Regions from separate parts of the Arthrobacter sp. Soil761 genome, predicted to be linked through region 1. Evidence: predicted binding sites of a transcription regulator. Region 1 holds the regulator's gene; the other holds the start of a gene.
What was found. Region 1 encodes HspR, which represses chaperone genes until heat shock. Its sites were predicted from a motif close to AAGTTGAGTCNNNNNGACTCAACTT; they were not measured.
Positions count from the first base shown of each region.

Region 2: a site for HspR is predicted at 4,403-4,427, ahead of clpB (ATP-dependent chaperone ClpB). Genes of this name have one in related genera too.

Region 1 covers NZ_LMSF01000023.1:342,515-351,438, forward strand. The annotation lists gene ASG79_RS13705 (NAD-dependent succinate-semialdehyde dehydrogenase) at 1-315, shown strand, start outside; gene ASG79_RS13710 (hypothetical protein) at 377-613, opposite strand; gene ASG79_RS13715 (aldehyde dehydrogenase family protein) at 958-2,367, shown strand; gene ASG79_RS13720 (hypothetical protein) at 2,429-2,815, opposite strand; gene ASG79_RS13725 (heat shock protein transcriptional repressor HspR) at 3,033-3,458, opposite strand; gene ASG79_RS13730 (DnaJ C-terminal domain-containing protein) at 3,474-4,445, opposite strand; gene ASG79_RS13735 (nucleotide exchange factor GrpE) at 4,555-5,253, opposite strand; gene dnaK (molecular chaperone DnaK) at 5,257-7,134, opposite strand; gene ASG79_RS13745 (hypothetical protein) at 7,367-7,801, opposite strand; gene ASG79_RS13750 (TetR/AcrR family transcriptional regulator) at 7,892-8,644, opposite strand; gene ASG79_RS13755 (NAD-dependent epimerase/dehydratase family protein) at 8,770-8,924, shown strand, end outside.
Region 2 covers NZ_LMSF01000023.1:229,869-238,792, reverse strand. The annotation lists gene ASG79_RS13225 (2-phosphosulfolactate phosphatase) at 1-8, opposite strand, end outside; gene ASG79_RS13220 (DUF4031 domain-containing protein) at 5-874, opposite strand; gene ASG79_RS13215 (TOBE domain-containing protein) at 993-1,403, shown strand; gene modA (molybdate ABC transporter substrate-binding protein) at 1,400-2,314, shown strand; gene ASG79_RS13205 (ABC transporter permease) at 2,353-3,213, shown strand; gene ASG79_RS13200 (sulfate/molybdate ABC transporter ATP-binding protein) at 3,210-4,295, shown strand; gene clpB (ATP-dependent chaperone ClpB) at 4,457-7,099, shown strand; gene ASG79_RS13190 (septum formation family protein) at 7,146-7,823, opposite strand; gene ASG79_RS23095 (DUF3073 domain-containing protein) at 8,096-8,329, shown strand; gene ASG79_RS13185 (VOC family protein) at 8,456-8,924, shown strand, end outside.

The DNA of each region.
Region 1 (8,924 bases):
CTTGGCCAGGAAATCTTCGGCCCCGTAGCCCCGGTGACCACCTTCAGCACCGAGGAAGACGCCATCCGGCTCGCCAACAACACCGAATACGGTCTGGCGTCCTACCTCTACAGCCGCGACTTCAACCGCCTCCTGCGCGTCGCGGAACAGATCGAATTCGGCATGGTCGGGTTCAACGCCGGCGTCATCTCCAACGCCGCCGCACCCTTCGGCGGCGTCAAGCAATCCGGCCTGGGCCGCGAAGGCGGCTCCGAAGGCATCGCCGAATACACCACCACCCAATACATCGGCATCGCCGACCCCTACGCCGGGTAACCGCGGGGAAGAAGCACCTGCCGCCCTGGTCGAAAGGGTGGCAGGTGCTTCTTGACGCGGGTCAGCCGACGCGGGTGTAGCTGATCTCGGTCGCCCCCGCCGGCGCCGCGGGAAGTGTCACGTACGTGCCCTGGGCCCTGTTGCCATGTCCGGGAAGGGCTCCGGGCACCGTGACGTAGCTGCCCTCAAGCTTCGGCGATACCTCCGATCCGGGTGGCAACGTAACGTAGCTGCCCCCTCGGGAGATGTCGGTAGGTGCTGTTGCGGGCGCTTCAGTGAGCTCGGACTCCACGGTCATGGTGTTCTCCTGCTTGTCGGGGGCGTCGACGACGCAAAACCCAGCACCTGTGCGCCGTGGCGCAATAAGGGCCGCGGTACCGCTGCTGGGCGTTTGACGGGGTCGTTTGCCTGGATCCGGGGAGGAGTTACCCGGCGGTTCTCGAGGGCTTCGCCGGCCTGATCCCCACCCTAAGGCTTAATCTGACAAGTTCACAATAAGGCGGGCCGATTTTTACGCCGTTCCCTCTCCGCCAACAGTCCTGCGCACAAACACAAGAGCGGGGGCGGGCACTCACCCAAACTGGGGAGTAACCCGCTACGCCGACCGGCTGGCGTCCTCGCCTACTCGATGTGGAGTATCCCTTGGAAACGTACGATGCACTTCTTGCCTCCATTGCCCCCGCTGCCGGCACTGGCCGGACCATCCTCAATCCGGCCACGGGCGAACCGGTAGGCGAAGCCCCCGTCCACAGCCGCGATTACCTGGAAAGCGCCGTGGCCGCAGCCGTGGCCGCGCAGCCAGCCTGGGCTGCCCTGGGCCACGACGCAAGGTCCGCCGCGCTGCTCAAGGCAGCCGACGCCGTCGAACGCTCCGCCGAGGAACTCGCCCAGCTGCTCTCCCGCGAGCAGGGCAAACCGCTGAACGGTCCAAACGCCCGCTTCGAAGTGGGCGCCTGCGTCGCCTGGCTCCGCGCCACGGCCGGCCTGCCGCTGGAACCGGAAACCATCGTGGACGACGGTGAGACCCGCGCCGAGCTGCATTACCGGCCCATCGGCGTGGTCGGGGCGATCGGTCCGTGGAACTGGCCCATGATGATCGCCGTCTGGCAGCTGGCGCCGGCCCTGCGCATGGGCAACACCGTCGTCGTCAAGCCCTCCGGCAACACTCCGCTCTCCGTGCTGGCGCTGGTCAAGGTCCTCAACGAGGAACTCCCCGAAGGCATCCTGTCCGTGGTGTCCTGCGGCCGCGAGGTGGGCGCCCGCCTCACCGACCACCCGGCGATCGGCAAGATCATGTTTACCGGCTCCACCGCCGGCGGCCGCGCCATCATCAAGTCCTCCGCCGACACCGTCAAGCGGCTCACCCTGGAACTTGGGGGCAACGACGCCGGCATTGTCCTGCCCGACGCCGACCCCAAGGCCATCGCCACGGACATCTTCTGGGGCGCCTTCCTCAACACCGGCCAGACCTGCGCCGCGCTCAAGCGCCTCTACGTCCACGACGACATCTACGACGCCGTTTGTGACGAGCTCGTGGCGGTCGCCAAGCAGATGCCCATGGGCAACGGCCTGGACGAGAACAACGTGCTGGGACCGCTGCAGAACAAGGCGCAGTACGACGTCGTGGCCACCCTCGTGGAGGCGGCCAAGGCTTCCGGGGCACGCGTCCTGCTGGGCGGGAACCCGGATACCAGCCAGCCCGGCTACTTCTACCCCACCACCCTGGTGGCGGACATCGACAACGACAACCCGCTGGTGGCCGAGGAACAGTTCGGCCCCGCCCTGCCGATCATCCGCTACAGCAGCATCGACGAGGCGGTGGAAAAGGCGAACGGGCTCGACGTCGGCCTGGGCGCCTCCGTCTGGTCCCCCAACCTGGAAGCAGCCCGGGAGGTCGCGGCCCGCATCCAGGCCGGAACCGTGTGGATCAACCGGCACGGCGCCGTGGACCCGCGCATCCCGTTCGGCGGCGCCAAGCAGTCCGGCTACGGCGTGGAATTCGGCGTGGAGGGCCTCAAGGCCCTGGGCGTACCGCAGGTGATCAACGGCTGATGTTGACGCGGGAGCCCGGCACGCAAGGTTGCCGGCGCCGGGCTCCCGGGGCTTCGCGGCGCTACCCCATGGCCGGGGCCGTGGACGTCCGGCCGGCGAACTGCCGGCGGGCCCACCGGGCAAGTTTCTTGCCCTTGCCCTTCCACCAGTTGTCCTCGTCCTGGTTGTGGTGGAACCGGAAAACAATGGCCACCAGGACAAACATGCCCATCACCACGTCCACCCAGGAGGACACCACCAGGGCGATGAAGACGGTCATGGCATTGGCCACGATCGACGGGATCGCCAGGGTACGGAAGACGGTGCTGGCCACGTAACGCCGGTGGGACCGCGGGACGGACAATTCACGGACCATGTCAAAGCAGACGCAGACCACAACAATGGTCTGCCCGATGGCCAGCAGGATCTGCCCCGGCAAGGAGCTGCTGAACGCGGCCACGGATTCCATCCCCGGGCTCATGGCCGGACCCGGGTTGAAGCAGCTTCGCTGAGAACCTTAAACACGAAAACCCCCAGAAATTGCGGAACCATCGCCGCTGATCCGGCGATGGTTCCATTCAAATTCCAGGGGGCTTTTCCGTCACGAGTAGCGGGTACTCATATTTGTCCGGGGCACCGGGAAAACGCTACCTGCTCTCCGGCATCCGGTTATTGTCCGAGGGCACTTATTGTCCGATCGCCCGGGGCCGCCACAGCATGACCGCCTGTGACCGGGGCCGTGGGCGCTGGCCACGGGCCAGGCTCACCACATCGCCCGCGGCGCCGGCGGCGAAGATGCGCGAATCCACGGAACGCGGCCGCCGCCCGAGTTCCTCGGTGAGTTCAGCGATCCGGCTCTGGAGGGCTGCCACCTGGTTTTCGAGTTCCAGGATGCGCTTGATCCCCTCCAGCGACACACCTTCGTGCGACAGCCGCTGCACTTCCCGCAGCATGTTCACGTCACGCTGCGAATAGCGCCGGGACTTTCCAGGGGCACGGCTGGGCTTGACGATGCCAAGCCTGTCGTACTGCCGCAGGGTCTGGGGGTGCATGTCCGCCAGCTCTGCCGCCACCGAAATCACAAAGATCGGCTGGTCAGCATTGATGTCCACGCCTCACCTCCGCGCCTAGAGCCGGGCCTTGGCTGCCAGGCCCTCGCGAACGTCCGCCGACGACGTGGCCTCGGCGAACGCCTTGACCGCAGCTTCGGCGTCCTTGTTGAGATTCTTGGGAACCGCGACGTCGATCGTCACCAGCAGGTCGCCGGTGGCCTTGGGCGTCTTGACGCCTTTGCCCTTGACCCGCAGGGTACGGCCGGACGGCGTGCCTGCCGGGACGCGGACCTTGACCTTGTCGCCGTCGATGGTGGGAACTTCGATGTCCGCGCCCAAAGCAGCCTCCGGGAAGGTGACGGGGACGTGGATCCGGAGGTTGTCGCCGTCGCGCGTGTAAAACGCATGTGGCTGGACCGACACGGAGACCACCAGGTCACCATTGCCGGCGGGACCGGGCTGGCCCTTGCCACGCACGCGGACCTTCTGGCCGTCCTTGATACCCGCGGGAACCCGGACATCGATGACCTCGCCGCTGGGTTCACGCAGGCCGATGGTGGTGCCGCGGATGGAGCCGGCAAAGGAGATGCTGGTCGACGCGGTCCGGTCGGCGCCCTTCTGCGGGGCGCGCTGGAATCCGGGGGCGCCGCCGAAGCCGCCGAAGAGGTCGGCGAACTCGGGCGGGATGCCGCCGGCGGAGGGATTGAAACCACCGGCGTGCCGTCCGGTATTGCCGGTGAACAGGCCGCCGAACATGTCCTCAAACCCGCCGTTGGGGGCGCCGGCGCCGCCGGGAGCAAAGCGGGCCCCGCTGCCCATGGCCCGGATGGCGTCATACTGCTGGCGCTCATCCGGATCCGAAAGCACCGAATAAGCCTCGGAGATGTCCTTGAACTTCCTCTCGGAAGCGGCGTTCCCCGCATTCGTATCAGGGTGGTGCTGCCGCGCAAGCTTCCGGTAGGCCTTCTTGATGTCGGCGTCGGAAGCGTCCTTGGCAACACCAAGGATCTTGTAAAAGTCCTTGTCCACCCAATCCTGGCTAGCCAATGGCGTTTCCTTTCAAAGTACAAAAGCGTTAGGGCGAGATTACCGCTGAACGCCGGAGCGGATGAGGGGGCCCGGGCGGGACCCCCTCATCCGCGGAGGCGAGGGGCAACTAAGCCGGGACGGCCACGATCACCTGGGCTGCGCGGAGGACACGGTCGCCTGACTTGTAGCCGGAGCGGAGGACCTGGCTGACGGTGTCAACCTCGATGTCCTCGCCGGGCTGCTGGATCAGGGCTTCGTGGATCGTGGGATCGAACTCCACGCCGGTTTCGTCGATGCGGACCAGGCCGTAGGTCTTCAGCGCGTTCTCCAGTTTGGTGGCGATCGCGGCGAAGGGGCCGTCGGTGAGGTCACCGTGCTGCCGTGCGGCGTCGACGTCGTCCAGAACCGGGAGCAGGGAATTCAGGACGCCGATGACGGCCATTTCCCCTGCCACGGCACGGTCGCGTTCAACGCGCTTGCGGTAGTTGACGTACTCAGCCTGAAGGCGGAGCAGGTCGTTGCGCAGTTCGGCTGCCTCGGCGCCGGCGGACCCTGCGGGCGCACCCTGGGCCACGGATTCCTCGGCCGGCACGTCCACGCCGTTGAGAATCTCCTCGGCCTGGGCCAGCGCGTCGCCGTCGGAATCTGCTGCCCCGGCCCGGGAACCGGCCCCCGGAGCGGACTGGCCGCCCCCGGGGTGCCGGGCCTGCCCGGTCACCGGGTCAACCTTGCGGTTGTCCCGAATGACGGGCTCCTGGCCGTTGCCCTGCGTGTTCTGCTGGCTTGCGGATGTGTTGTGCTCTTCCTCGTTACCGTGGTGCGGCATGGGTTACTTCTTCGCTTCGTCTTCGTCGATGATTTCGGCGTCGACGATGTCCTCGTCCTTGGAACCTGCCGAAGCTCCGGCGGCACCTTCAGCACCTGCAGCACCTGCAGCGCCTGCGCCGTCCGGCGAACCGGCCTGGGCGTAGATGGCCTCGCCCAGCTTGGTCTGGGAAGCCTGCAGCTTCTCGAACGCGGACTTCACAGCGGCGTCGTCGGTGCCCTCAAGGGCCTTCTTGAGGCTGTCGACGTCGGCCTGGACCTCGGTCTTGACCTCTTCGGGCAGCTTGTCCGCGTTGTCGGCGATCAGCTTGTCCACGGAGTAGGCAAGCTGCTCGGCCGTGTTGCGGGTGTCGGTTGCCTCGCGGCGCGCCTTGTCCTCGGCTGCGTGCTCCTCGGCGTCGCGGACCATCCGGTCGATGTCTTCCTTGGAGAGGCTGGAGCCACCGGTGATGGTCATGGACTGCTCCTTGCCGGTGCCCTTGTCCTTGGCGGAGACGTGCACAATGCCGTTCGCGTCGATGTCGAAGGTGACCTCGATCTGCGGAATACCGCGCGGTGCCGGGGCGATGCCGGTGAGTTCGAACGTGCCCAGCGGTTTGTTGTCGCGGGTGAACTCGCGCTCGCCCTGGAAGACCTGGATGGCCACGGACGGCTGGTTGTCATCCGCCGTGGTGAAGGTCTCGGACCGCTTGGTGGGGATGGCGGTGTTGCGCTCGATCAGGTGCGTCATCACGCCACCCTTGGTTTCGATGCCGAGGGACAGCGGGGTGACGTCGATCAGGAGGACGTCCTTGCGCTCACCCTTCAGCACGCCGGCCTGCAGGGCTGCACCGACTGCGACGACCTCGTCCGGGTTCACGCCCTTGTTGGGCTCCTTGCCGCCGGCCAGTTCCTTCACGAGGTCGTAGACGGCGGGCATACGGGTTGAACCGCCCACCAGCACGATGTGGTTGATGTCGGAGAGCTTGATGCCGGCTTCCTTGATGACGTCGTGGAACGGCTTCTTGGTGCGCTCCAGCAGGTCCTTGGTGAGGTCCTGGAACTTGGCGCGGGTCAGCTGCTCGTCCAGGTGGACCGGGCCGTCGGGGGTGACGGAGAGGTACTGGAGCGAGACGTTGGTGCTGGTGGAGGAGGAGAGTTCCTTCTTGGCCTGCTCAGCTGCTTCGCGGAGGCGCTGAAGGGCGATCTTGTCCTTGGAGAGGTCGATGCCCTTCACCTTGAGCTGGTTCAGCAGGTAGTCAACGACGCGCTGGTCCCAGTCGTCGCCGCCCAGGCGGTTGTCACCGGCGGTGGCGCGGACCTGGATGGTGGAGAAGTTGTCTTCGTCCTTGCCGACTTCCAGCAGGGAGACGTCGAAGGTGCCGCCACCGAGGTCGAAGACCAGGATGAGTTCGTCTTCCTTGCCCTTGTCGAGGCCGTAGGCCAGTGCCGCGGCGGTGGGCTCGTTGACGATGCGCAGGACGTTCAGGCCTGCGATTTCGCCGGCTTCCTTGGTGGCCTGGCGCTCGGCGTCGTTGAAGTAGGCCGGGACGGTGATGACGGCGTCGGTGACCTTTTCACCCAGGTAGGACTCGGCGTCGTTCTTCAGCTTCATGAGGATACGCGCGGAAATTTCCTGCGGGGTGTACTTCTTGGCGTCGATGTCCACCTTCCAGTCGGTGCCCATGTGGCGCTTGACTGAAGCGATGGTGCGCTCGATGTTGTTGACGGCCTGGCGCTTGGCGATTTCGCCAACCAGGACCTCGCCGGACTTGGAGAATGCAACGACCGACGGCGTGGTGCGGCCACCCTCGGCGTTGGCAATAACGGTGGGCTCGCCACCTTCGAGAACGGAGACGACGGAGTTGGTGGTTCCGAGGTCGATACCTACTGCACGTGACATGTGTTGCTTCCTTCTTTCCTTGGAAACTGGTTGGCGCCCTAAGCATTGAGCGTTCTGCACTCAACTTTACTCAGGGCGCCACCGATGTCAATCCAAAGTTGAGTGCAGTCCGCTCAACTTTGGAGCCGCGCCGGATAACAGCCGCGGTATTCCTTGGATTTCCGGGCTTTTGCGCGCAGAATTACGACGCCGGAAGGCGGGTTCGCTTTAGGAGAACGCGGCGCCGGGCTACTCAGCGCTCCGTGTCCCGATCGCCGTGCAGCGGGCCGCGCTCTTCCGCCGTCGCCTGGACCTGGCGGTCGGTAAGCCCTTCACGCACGGCCTCCTCTGTTCGGGCGCCGCCGGCTGTGCCGGCCTCCCCGTAGTCGCCTTCCTCGTATTCGCCGTCGGCAAGGTCCCGCCCGGGCCCGTTGACGGTACCGGCGGCGCCATGGTCCGCGTCCACGTATTGCCCGCCTTCGCCCGCACCTCCGGCAGGGGCCCCAACTGTTCCGGCATCGCCGTAGTTGCCTTCCGGATACTGGTCGTCCCGTTCACCCGCCGGCCTTTCCACGGCTCCGGCATCGCCATAGTCACCATCCACGTACTGCCCGCCTTCACCCTCCAGTCCGGGTGCGCTGCTTCCCTTGCGGGGCTCCTCGGCTGCAACTTCAGGGTTCTCGGTCATGGTGCATCTCTCCTTCGAGGCTCCGCGTCCATGCGGGCGCACTGGCAGTCTATCGACGGCCCGCGCGCACCAACAGGGCTTCGCCGGCACCTATCGGGAGGCCCCTGCCGGCAGGCCGGCGATGCCTGCCAGGACGGCGAGGTGATGGTCGAAGAGGTCAGCGGGCGCATGGAAGGTATCCGGCCCGTACTGGTTGAACACCTCGAAGCTGACCGCACCAAAGAGGGAGCTCCACACCAGGACACCCCTCGCCACCAGTTCCTCCGGAAGGTCCAGGCCAAACTCGGAACGGATGGCGGCAAGGTCCCTGCCCAGGGTTGGCGGCAGTTGCGGTGCGCCTTCGGCCGGAACTGCCAGCTGCCCTGCCCGGGAAGCTGCGTCCAGGATGCCGATGAGGCTGACGATGACCCTGGTGCCCGGGCCCGTCGTGCGCTCCGCCGGGGCGCTGTAGCCGGGCACGGGGCTGCCAAAAAGGAGCGCGTAGCTGGCAGGCTCGCGCAGGGCCCATTCCCGGACCGCGCGGCCCAGCGCCCGGAAGCGGGCAGTGTGGTCATCCTCCGGCGCTTGGGCGACGGCGGCGTCCACCGCGTCCCCAAGCTCGCCGAAGGCGTCTATCAGCAACAAGGTCAGGAGCTCGTCCCGGCTCTCCACATAGCGGTAGACCGCGGAGGACACCACCCCGAGGTCCCTCGCCACCGCCCGCAGGGAGAGAGCGGCCGCACCGTGCGTTGCCAGGTGCTGCCGCCCCAGGCGGACGATATCCGCCACGGTTTGCGCCCTTGCCCGTTGCCGCGGGGTGAGGGGGCGGACAACAGTGCCGGCTGTTTTTTCGACGTCAGTCACGGGTCCAGCATGCCATAAACGAGAGCGCCGGAATCAAAAGAGAGCACCGCTCTTGACTTAGCCGGCGTATGGGGTCATGCTGTTTCCCGAGAGCGGTGCTCTCGGAAAGGAACAAGGAGGCCACAATGGCAGATGTGTACGTAGTAACCGGAGCGGGACCGGTGGGGTGGACGGTGGCCGAACAGTTGGCAGACCTGGGACGGCAGGTGCGCGTCCTCACGCGGTCGGGCAGCGGACCACAGCACCCGCTGATCGAGCTCATGGCCGGTGATGCGAAGGA
Region 2 (8,924 bases), 110 kb from region 1:
GCGTTCATGCCAGTTCACCTTTCAGGTTCAGGTGCGCGGCGTCCTGCCATAGTTCCCGGGCCCGCGGGTGGTGGAAGAGCGGGTCCAGTTCCAGCAGGTGGCGCACGACGGCGGCCCTGCCGGCTGCGAAGTCGGCGTCACCGATGTGCGCGTAGTCTTTGCGGACAGCGGCAAGGTAGCGGGCGTATTCCTCAGGATCGCCGCCGAGGACCGAGAGGTCCGCGTCGCAGAGGAGGGCGCCGTCGTGGTCCCCTGGTTCGGGCCGGTGGTCCGACGTGAGCCGGACCAGCCGCGCCACTTCCGCCACCTCGTCCGGCGGCAGTCCGGTCCCGGCCAGCCGGCTTTCCGCCAGCCGGGCGGACTCCTCCTCGTCCCTGCCCGCCGCGCCGCGGTACACGGCATCGTGGAACCAGGCCGCCAGCAGCACGGTCCGCGGCGCCTCGCCCGGTTCGGTGAGCAGGTCCAGTGCCTCCAGGACGGAGAGCAGGTGGGTGCAGCCGTGGTAATGGCGGTGTGGTTCGCTCCATCGGTCCAGCAGGTCCAGGAAGAGTGCGTCACGGCCCGGCATGATGGCTTCCCAGCGGGTCAGCAGTGGGACCTTCAGCGACTTGTTCCGCCGGCGTGCCGGGATCCGGAGCCCGCTGGCGATCAGTTTGCGGACCAGCACCCTGCCCTCCACCCGGACCGCGCCTGCCGCTACCAGCTCCTCAATGCGGCGTTCCGGCACATCGTAATGGTCGCCGTCGAACGCCCGCTCCGGGATCCCCGCGGCAGCTGCGAACGCATGCAGCTCATCCAGCGAAGAGTCCGAGACCAGGTGCGAGAAATGTGTTCCGTGTGCAGGCCACAGCGGCGGGTCGATGTAGATGGCCATGGAAGGAGTCTAGTGCCGCCCTTCGGGCAGGGGACGCGCAGCCACGGGGCACGCAGTCATTTTGCATATGCTCCCAGAAGCGGAGGCATAATCCGCATCTGCGGACTAGAATCAGGGAATGACCCTTATCCGCGTTTCTGAGGCTGCCCGTCTCCTGGGCGTAAGTGACGATACCGTCCGCCGCTGGACGGAGCACGGAACACTTACCCCGCTCCGGGACGGTTCCGGCCGGCTCGCCGTCGATGGACTCGAGCTGGCCACGCATGCGCAAAAGCTGGCCCAGCTGCCCGATGACCCCAGGAGCGGGAGCAGCTCCGCCCGGAACCGGTTCGTGGGCCTGGTCACCAACGTCATCACGGACAAGGTGATGGCACAGGTGGAACTGCAGTGCGGGCCGTTCCGGGTGGTCTCGCTGATGAGCAGCGAGGCCGTGCGGGAACTGGGCCTGGAACCGGGCTCGGTGGCCACGGCGGTGGTCAAGGCAACAACGGTCATCATCGAATCCCCGAAGGGCAGGGCCACCGCATGACCCGGACCTCCACGCGTACCGCGGTGTCCGCCTCCCTGGCGCGGCTCCTTTCCCTTGCTGTCCTGCCGGCCGCCGTGCTGCTGCTGACCGTCCTCACCGGCTGCGCTGCGGGCGGAGCGGCCCAGGGCACAGGCCCTGGCGAGGACAACAGCGCGGGCAACAGCGCGGGCAACAGCGCAGGCAACAGCGCAGCCGGCTCAGGCGCCAAGCCGGAAGGCACCATCACCGTTTTCGCGGCCGCCTCCCTCAAAGGCACCTTCACCGAACTCGCCCGCACCTTCGAGGCGGAAAACCCCGGCACCACGGTTGCCCTGAGCTTTGCAGGGTCCTCGGACCTGGCCAGCCAGATCAGCCAGGGGGCGCCGGCGGATGTCTTCGCGCCGGCGGACCTGGCCAACATGAAGAAGGTGCAGGACGCCGGGCTGGTGGACGGCGCCGCCAGGAACTTCGCCACCAACACCCTCGCCATCGCAGTAGCGCCGGGCAACCCGGCAGAAATCACCGCACTGAAGGACCTTGCCCGGCCGGGCCTCAAACTGGTCACCTGCGCAAGGCAGGTTCCCTGCGGGACTGCCGCGGCCACGGCCGCGGAGGCGGCCGGAGTGGCGCTGAATCCGGTCAGCGAGGAGAACGCGGTCACGGACGTCCTGGGCAAGGTGGCCTCCGGGGAGGCCGACGCCGGGCTGGTCTACGGCACGGACATCAAGTCCGCCGGGTCCAAGGTGGCCGGGATCCAGTTCCCGGAATCAGGGAGTGCGGTCAACACCTACCCGATCGCCGGCGTCGCCGGCGGCCGGAACAAGGCCGCCGCCCGGGCTTTCCTGGACCTGGTCACCGGTCCGGAAGGCCGGCGCGTCCTCGCTGCAGCGGGGTTTGGGCCGGCCGGAATCGGTGACGGAAGCGTCAAGTGACCCGGGAGCAGGCAGGCAGTCGGCAGCCCTTTCTGCCCATGGTGCGGCGACGCACCCCAAGTCCGGCCTACTCCGGCATCCCCGGCTGGGTCCGCGTGCTGGCCGTCCTGGCCGCCGTCGTCGTCGTGCTTCCGCTGCTGGCGATGGTGCTCCGCGTGGACTGGCCACGGTTCCTTCCGCTGGTGACCTCCGGGCCGTCGCTGACGGCGCTGGGGCTGAGCCTGCGGACCTCGGCCGCCAGCACCCTGCTGTGCATTGTGCTGGGCGTGCCGCTGGCCCTGGTCCTTGCCCGGGGCACCTTCCGCCTGCAGGGGCTGCTGCGCTCGCTGGTGCTCCTGCCGCTGGTCCTTCCTCCTGTGGTGGGCGGCATCGCGCTGCTCTACACGTTCGGCCGGCAGGGGCTGCTGGGGCAGGCGCTGAACGTGCTCGGCCTGCAGATCGCCTTCTCCACCACCGCGGTGGTCCTGGCGCAGACGTTCGTGGCGCTGCCGTTCCTGGTGGTGAGCCTTGAGGGTGCCCTGCGCACCTCGGGCTCCCGGTATGAGGCGGTGGCGGCGACACTGGGTGCCCGGCCCGGCATGGTGTTCCGTCGCGTCACGCTTCCGCTGGTGCTCCCGGGGCTGGCGTCCGGCGCGGTCCTCGCCTTCGCGCGGAGCCTGGGCGAGTTTGGCGCCACGCTGACGTTCGCGGGCAGCCTGCAGGGGGTGACGCGGACCCTGCCGCTGGAAATCTACCTGCAGCGCGAAACGGACCCGGACGCCGCCGTCGCCCTGTCCCTGGTACTCGTGGCCGTCGCCGTGGCGGTGGTTGCCCTTGCATACCGGCGCCCGGCACCGGGCCGTTCCGGGTCAGGCAAAAGGACGACGGCGCCGGCCCCGGCAGGAGGGGGTGTCCGGTGACATTGTCCTTCCACGCAGTGGTGGCCGGGCGCAGCTTCGACGTGGCCCTGAGCGTCCGACCGGGCGAAACCGTGGCCGTCATGGGGCCCAACGGTGCCGGTAAATCAACCCTGCTGGCCGGCATCGCGGGCCTCCTGCGGCCGGACAGCGGCCGGGCCGAACTCAACGGCAGGACCCTCTTTGACCTCGACGGCGGAAAACGTACGTGGGCGGCTCCGCACCGCCGTGGCACCGCCCTGCTGGCCCAGGAACCGCTGCTCTTCCCCCACCTGAATGCCCTGGACAATGTCTCGTTCGGGCCCCGCAGCGCCGGAGTTTCCAAGCGGAATGCGGAGGAGCAGGCGCTGCACTGGCTGGCCGAGGTGGAGGCCGGAGAACTGGCCGGGCGGCGTCCCGCCCAGCTGTCCGGCGGCCAGGCCCAGCGCGTGGCCGTGGCCCGTGCGCTCGCCGCCGACCCCGCCCTCCTCCTGCTCGACGAGCCGCTGGCAGCTCTGGATATCCACTCCGCGCCGCTGCTGCGCCGCCTGTTCAAGCGCGTCCTCGCAGGCCGGCAGGCCATCATCGTGACCCACGACGTACTGGACGCGCTGGTGCTCGCGGACCGGGTGGTCATCCTGGAAAACGGCCGGATCGCGGAGGAAGGCCCCACCCGGGCGGTGCTGGAGCGGCCGCGCAGCTCCTTTGCCGCCGGGCTCGCCGGGCTGAACTTCATTCCGGGCATCCTCGACGGGGCGGGGGTGCGGACCAGCCACGGCCTGCGGATTGCCGGCCACGACGAGGAAGCCGTCCCCGCCGCGGCGTCCGGGGAGCCTGGCCCGCTGCCCAGGGCGGGCGGTCCCGGCGTCGCCGTGTTCCCGCCGTCGGCCGTTTCCGTGTTCCTCGACGATGCGCACGGCAGCCCGCGGAACTCGTTTGCCGTCACCATCACGGACCTCGAGCCGCACGGCGACCAGATCCGCGTCCGGGCCGGCGGCCTGGCCGCGGACATCACCCCTGCTGCCTCCGCCGACCTGGGCCTTGTCCCCGGCATGACGGTGCACTTCGTGGTCAAGGCTGCGGCCGTGTCCGTGTACGGGACCTAGGCGGAGTATGTCCCGGCAGCCGATTGTCCAAGCAGGCCCGGCGGGACCTCCGGCTCTGGACAGCCGTTTCGCCGTGGGCAAACATGGCTAGTGGACGTCGCCGTCCAAAGTTGAGCGTAGTAGACTCAACTTAGTCAACAAGCCCCCGAAAGGAGCTCTCTTTGGACGTCAAATTCACCACCAAGAGCCAGGAGGCTCTTTCCGCCGCGGCAATGAACGCCTCGACGGCCGGCAACCCCCAGGTGGAACCGGCCCACCTCCTCAAGGCGCTGATGGACCAGCGTGAGGGCGTCGCCGTCGCGCTGCTTCGCGCAACCGGCGCCGATCCCGATGCCGTCAGCGTCCAGGCCAGCAGTGCCATCAAGGCACTGCCCGCCACGTCGGGCGGCTCCAGCCAGCAGGCGCAGCTGTCCCGGCCCGCACTGCAGGCCATCCAGCACGCCAAGGAGGAAGCGGACCGTCTGGGCGACAGCTTTGTCTCCACCGAGGTGCTCCTGGTGGGCCTCTCCACCGGCAACGATGCCGCCGCCCGCCTGCTGCGCGACGCCGGCGCCTCCCGCGAGGCACTCCTCGCCGCCCTGCCGGGCGTCCGCGGCGACCGCAAGGTGGACAGCCCGGACCCCGAAAACACCTTCCAGGCGCTCGAGAAGTACGGCACCGACCTCACCGCCATGGCCCGCGCCGGCAAGCTGGACCCCGTGATCGGCCGGGACGCCGAAATCCGGCGCGTTGTCCAGGTCCTGTCCCGCCGCACCAAGAACAACCCGGTGCTCATCGGCGAACCCGGCGTGGGCAAGACCGCCGTGGTGGAAGGCCTGGCCCAGCGGATGGTGGCCGGCGACGTCCCGGAAAGCCTGCGCGGCAAGACCCTCATCTCCCTTGACCTCGGCTCCATGGTGGCCGGCGCCAAGTACCGCGGCGAATTCGAGGAGCGGCTGAAGGCGGTCCTGGAGGAGATCAAGGGCTCAGACGGCCAGATTGTCACCTTCATCGACGAGATCCACACCGTGGTGGGCGCCGGCGCCACCGGCGACTCCTCCATGGACGCCGGCAACATGCTCAAGCCAATGCTGGCCCGTGGCGAGCTGCGGCTGATCGGCGCCACGACGCTGGACGAGTACCGGGAGAACATCGAGAAGGACGCAGCCCTGGAACGCCGCTTCCAGCAGGTGTACGTTGGCGAGCCCAGCGTGGAGGACACCATCGGCATCCTCCGTGGCCTGAAGGAGCGCTACGAGGCGCACCACAAGGTCTCCATCGCCGACTCCGCGCTGGTGGCGGCAGCCACGCTGTCCAACCGCTACATTTCGGGCCGCCAGCTGCCGGACAAGGCCATCGACCTGGTGGACGAGGCCGCGTCCCGGCTGCGCATGGAGATCGACTCCGCCCCGGAGGAGATCGACCAGCTGCGGCGCCAGGTGGACCGGCTCACCATGGAGGAGCTCGCGCTGGAGGGCGAGACCGACGCTGCCTCCGTGGAGCGGCTGGCTGCGCTCCGGGCCGACAAGGCGGACAAGGAGGAGGAGCTCTCCGCGCTCAACGCCCGCTGGGAGGCTGAAAAGGCCGGCCTGAACCGGGTGGGTGACCTGAAGGCCAAGCTCGATGAGCTGCGGTCCGCCGCGGACAAGGCCCAGCGCGAGGGTGACCTGGAGACCGCCTCGCGGATCCTCTACGGGGAAATTCCGGCGCTGGAACGCGAGCTGAACGCCGCTGCCGAAGCGGAGGCTGCCGTGACGGACAAGTCCGTCCAGATGGTGGCGGAGGAAGTGACGGCAGAAGACATCGCGGAGGTCATTTCCGCGTGGACCGGCATCCCGGCCGGCCGCATGCTGCAAGGTGAAAGCCAGAAGCTGCTGCACATGGAGGAGGAGCTCGGCAAGCGCCTCATCGGCCAGGGCAAGGCTGTAGCCGCAGTCTCAGACGCCGTCCGGCGCGCCAGGGCGGGCATCAGTGACCCCAACCGGCCCACGGGTTCCTTCCTGTTCCTGGGCCCCACCGGCGTAGGCAAGACCGAGCTGGCCAAGGCCCTGGCGGACTTCCTGTTCGACGACGAACGCGCCATGGTGCGGATCGACATGTCCGAGTACGGCGAGAAGCACAGCGTCGCCCGGCTGGTCGGGGCGCCTCCGGGATACGTGGGCTACGAGGAAGGCGGGCAGCTGACCGAGGCCGTGCGCCGTCGTCCCTACTCGGTGGTGCTGCTGGACGAAGTGGAGAAGGCGCACCCCGAGGTGTTCGACATCCTCCTGCAGGTGCTCGACGACGGCCGCCTCACCGACGGGCAGGGCCGTACCGTGGACTTCCGCAACGTGATCCTGGTGCTCACCTCCAACCTGGGCAGCCAGTTCCTGGTGGACCAGACGCTGGACGCCGAGGCCAAGCGCAATGCGGTCATGGCCACGGTGAACGCGTCCTTCAAGCCGGAGTTCCTCAACCGGCTCGATGAAGTGGTGCTGTTCGATGCCCTCACGGTGGAGGAGCTGGCGCACATTGTGGAACTGCACGTGGCGGAACTGGGCCGCAGGCTGCACGAGCGCCGGCTCACCCTCGATGTGACCGACAGCGCCAAGGCCTGGCTGGCGCTGTCCGGCTACGACCCCGCCTACGGCGCCCGGCCGCTGCGCCGCCTGGTGCAGCGCGAGATCGGCGACCGGCTGGCCAAGTCCATCCTCGCCGGTGAAATCAGCGACGGCGACACCGTCCTGGTTGATACCGCGCCGGACTTTGGGGAACTGACCGAAGGCAACGTGGACGCGTTGACGGGCGCCCCCAGTTCCGGACTGTCGGTGCGGCGGAAGGACTAGCCGCAGGGCCTCTGAAGCGGGCCGTGCTGCCCTGGCGGGCTGACCGTCAGGGCAGCACGCTCGCGTTAATCACATTGCCGGTGTCTGCCGTGACGTAGCAATCAACCCTGCGGTCGCCGGATTCCCAACTGGTGCTGCTGGGGAAGCTGCGCTGGTAGTTGAGCTGGAAGTTTTTCGCCGCCGGGCCGAGTTTCGCCGCCTGGCAGACTTCCAGTGCCTTGGCCTTGAGCGGCTCCGCCCCCGGGTACTTGGCGCTTTCCGGATAGGTCAAGGTGGCCACCAGCTGGGCCGAATGGCCCGTATCGCAGGGCACCAGCGTGGACGTCAGGGCCTGGGGATCGAAATCCTTGAAGCAGTCACCCAGTGCGTACGCCGGGGGTGCGACCCCTTCGCGGGGAAGGGGTTGGGGAGTGGCTGGCGGGGTGACCGCGGTTTGCAGCACGCCCTGTGCGTCATTCTTTGCCGCATCGGTGCCAGGCGAGGAGTTCAACCAGACGGCAAGCCACACCAGTGAGCCGGCAACGGCAAGGATAACGACGACCAGAAACGCCTTCCACAGGGCAGGCTTCCTGTTGGTGTGTTTTTCCGGCGCAGGATCATGGCGCGGCTGGGACCAGGTAACGGATTCCGGGGCGGGGGCTGAACCGGTCCCACTGTGGATCTTCGGCAGGCTTCCGGTCCGCGGAGGCGAAGCGGGTTTCGGCGGGATGTCCTGGTGGTTCACGGGTGCGCATCCTCCTGGGTTTTGGTGCCACGGCTCGCCAACGGCCAGATAAAATCGGCAGTTCTTAAGCGACTCTACCGAAGAAAAATGCCGGAATCCCGCGGGAGGAGGTGCATCATGGTACCCCACCCGGCCGTCCGGGGCGCCGGGCGGCAAGCGGGGCCCGCCGAAAGCATGTAATCTAGGTGTACGACAAATTGACCAAACATTCCGGGGCCTCACCGATCGCCAAGGTGACCACCTCCGGTCCAAGTACAAAAGGGGGTCACGCCATGGGGCGCGGCCGTCAAAAGGCAAAAGCTACCAAGCAGGCTCGGGACATTAAGTACTACTCCCCGAACACTGACTACTCGGCACTTCAGCGTGAGCTGACGGGCCCTGGAAGTCGTTCAACGAGCCATTACTCGAATGAACCGGTCGAACCGGACTATTCGGCTTATGTGGATAAGTACGCGGATGATTTGGATGACGATGACGACGAGGTAGACAACCGTCGCATCGGCTAGTTGTCGCAAGCCTGCTGTGGCCCCTGGCCCGGCTGCTGTGGCGCCGCTTACGTCATGGAGCCCGCTGCCCCACCGAATTACCGGCAGGGCAGCGGGCTTTCCGTGTTTGGTTGGTAACCTGACCGCATGACTGTTCGGACCACGTACGCCAGCGGCGAGCCCTGCTGGGCGGATCTCCAGACCCCCGATGTTGATGCCGCCAAAGATTTCTACGGCCGCCTGTTCGGCTGGACCTACCAGGACTTCCCCACTCCGGACGGCCGCAGCTACGCGCAGGCCTTTGTCCGCGGGCAGTTGGTGGCCACCATTGCGCCGCAAAATCCCTTGCAGCTTGAGGACGGCACCGCTGCCGAGTGGAACGTCTACTTTGCGGCCGCAGATGCCGCGGACCTGCTCCAGGAAGCGGGCCATGCCGGCGGAACCGCCCAGTTCGGGCCTGAGACGGTGGGCGACACCGGGGTGCTGGGCTTTTTGGCCCCTCCCGGCGGCGGAACCACCGGGATCTGGCAGGCAGGTACCCACTTCGGCAGCCGGCTCTTCAACGAGCCGGGCGCCTTGGCCTGGGCTGAGCTCTTTACACCCGAGCCGCAGGCCG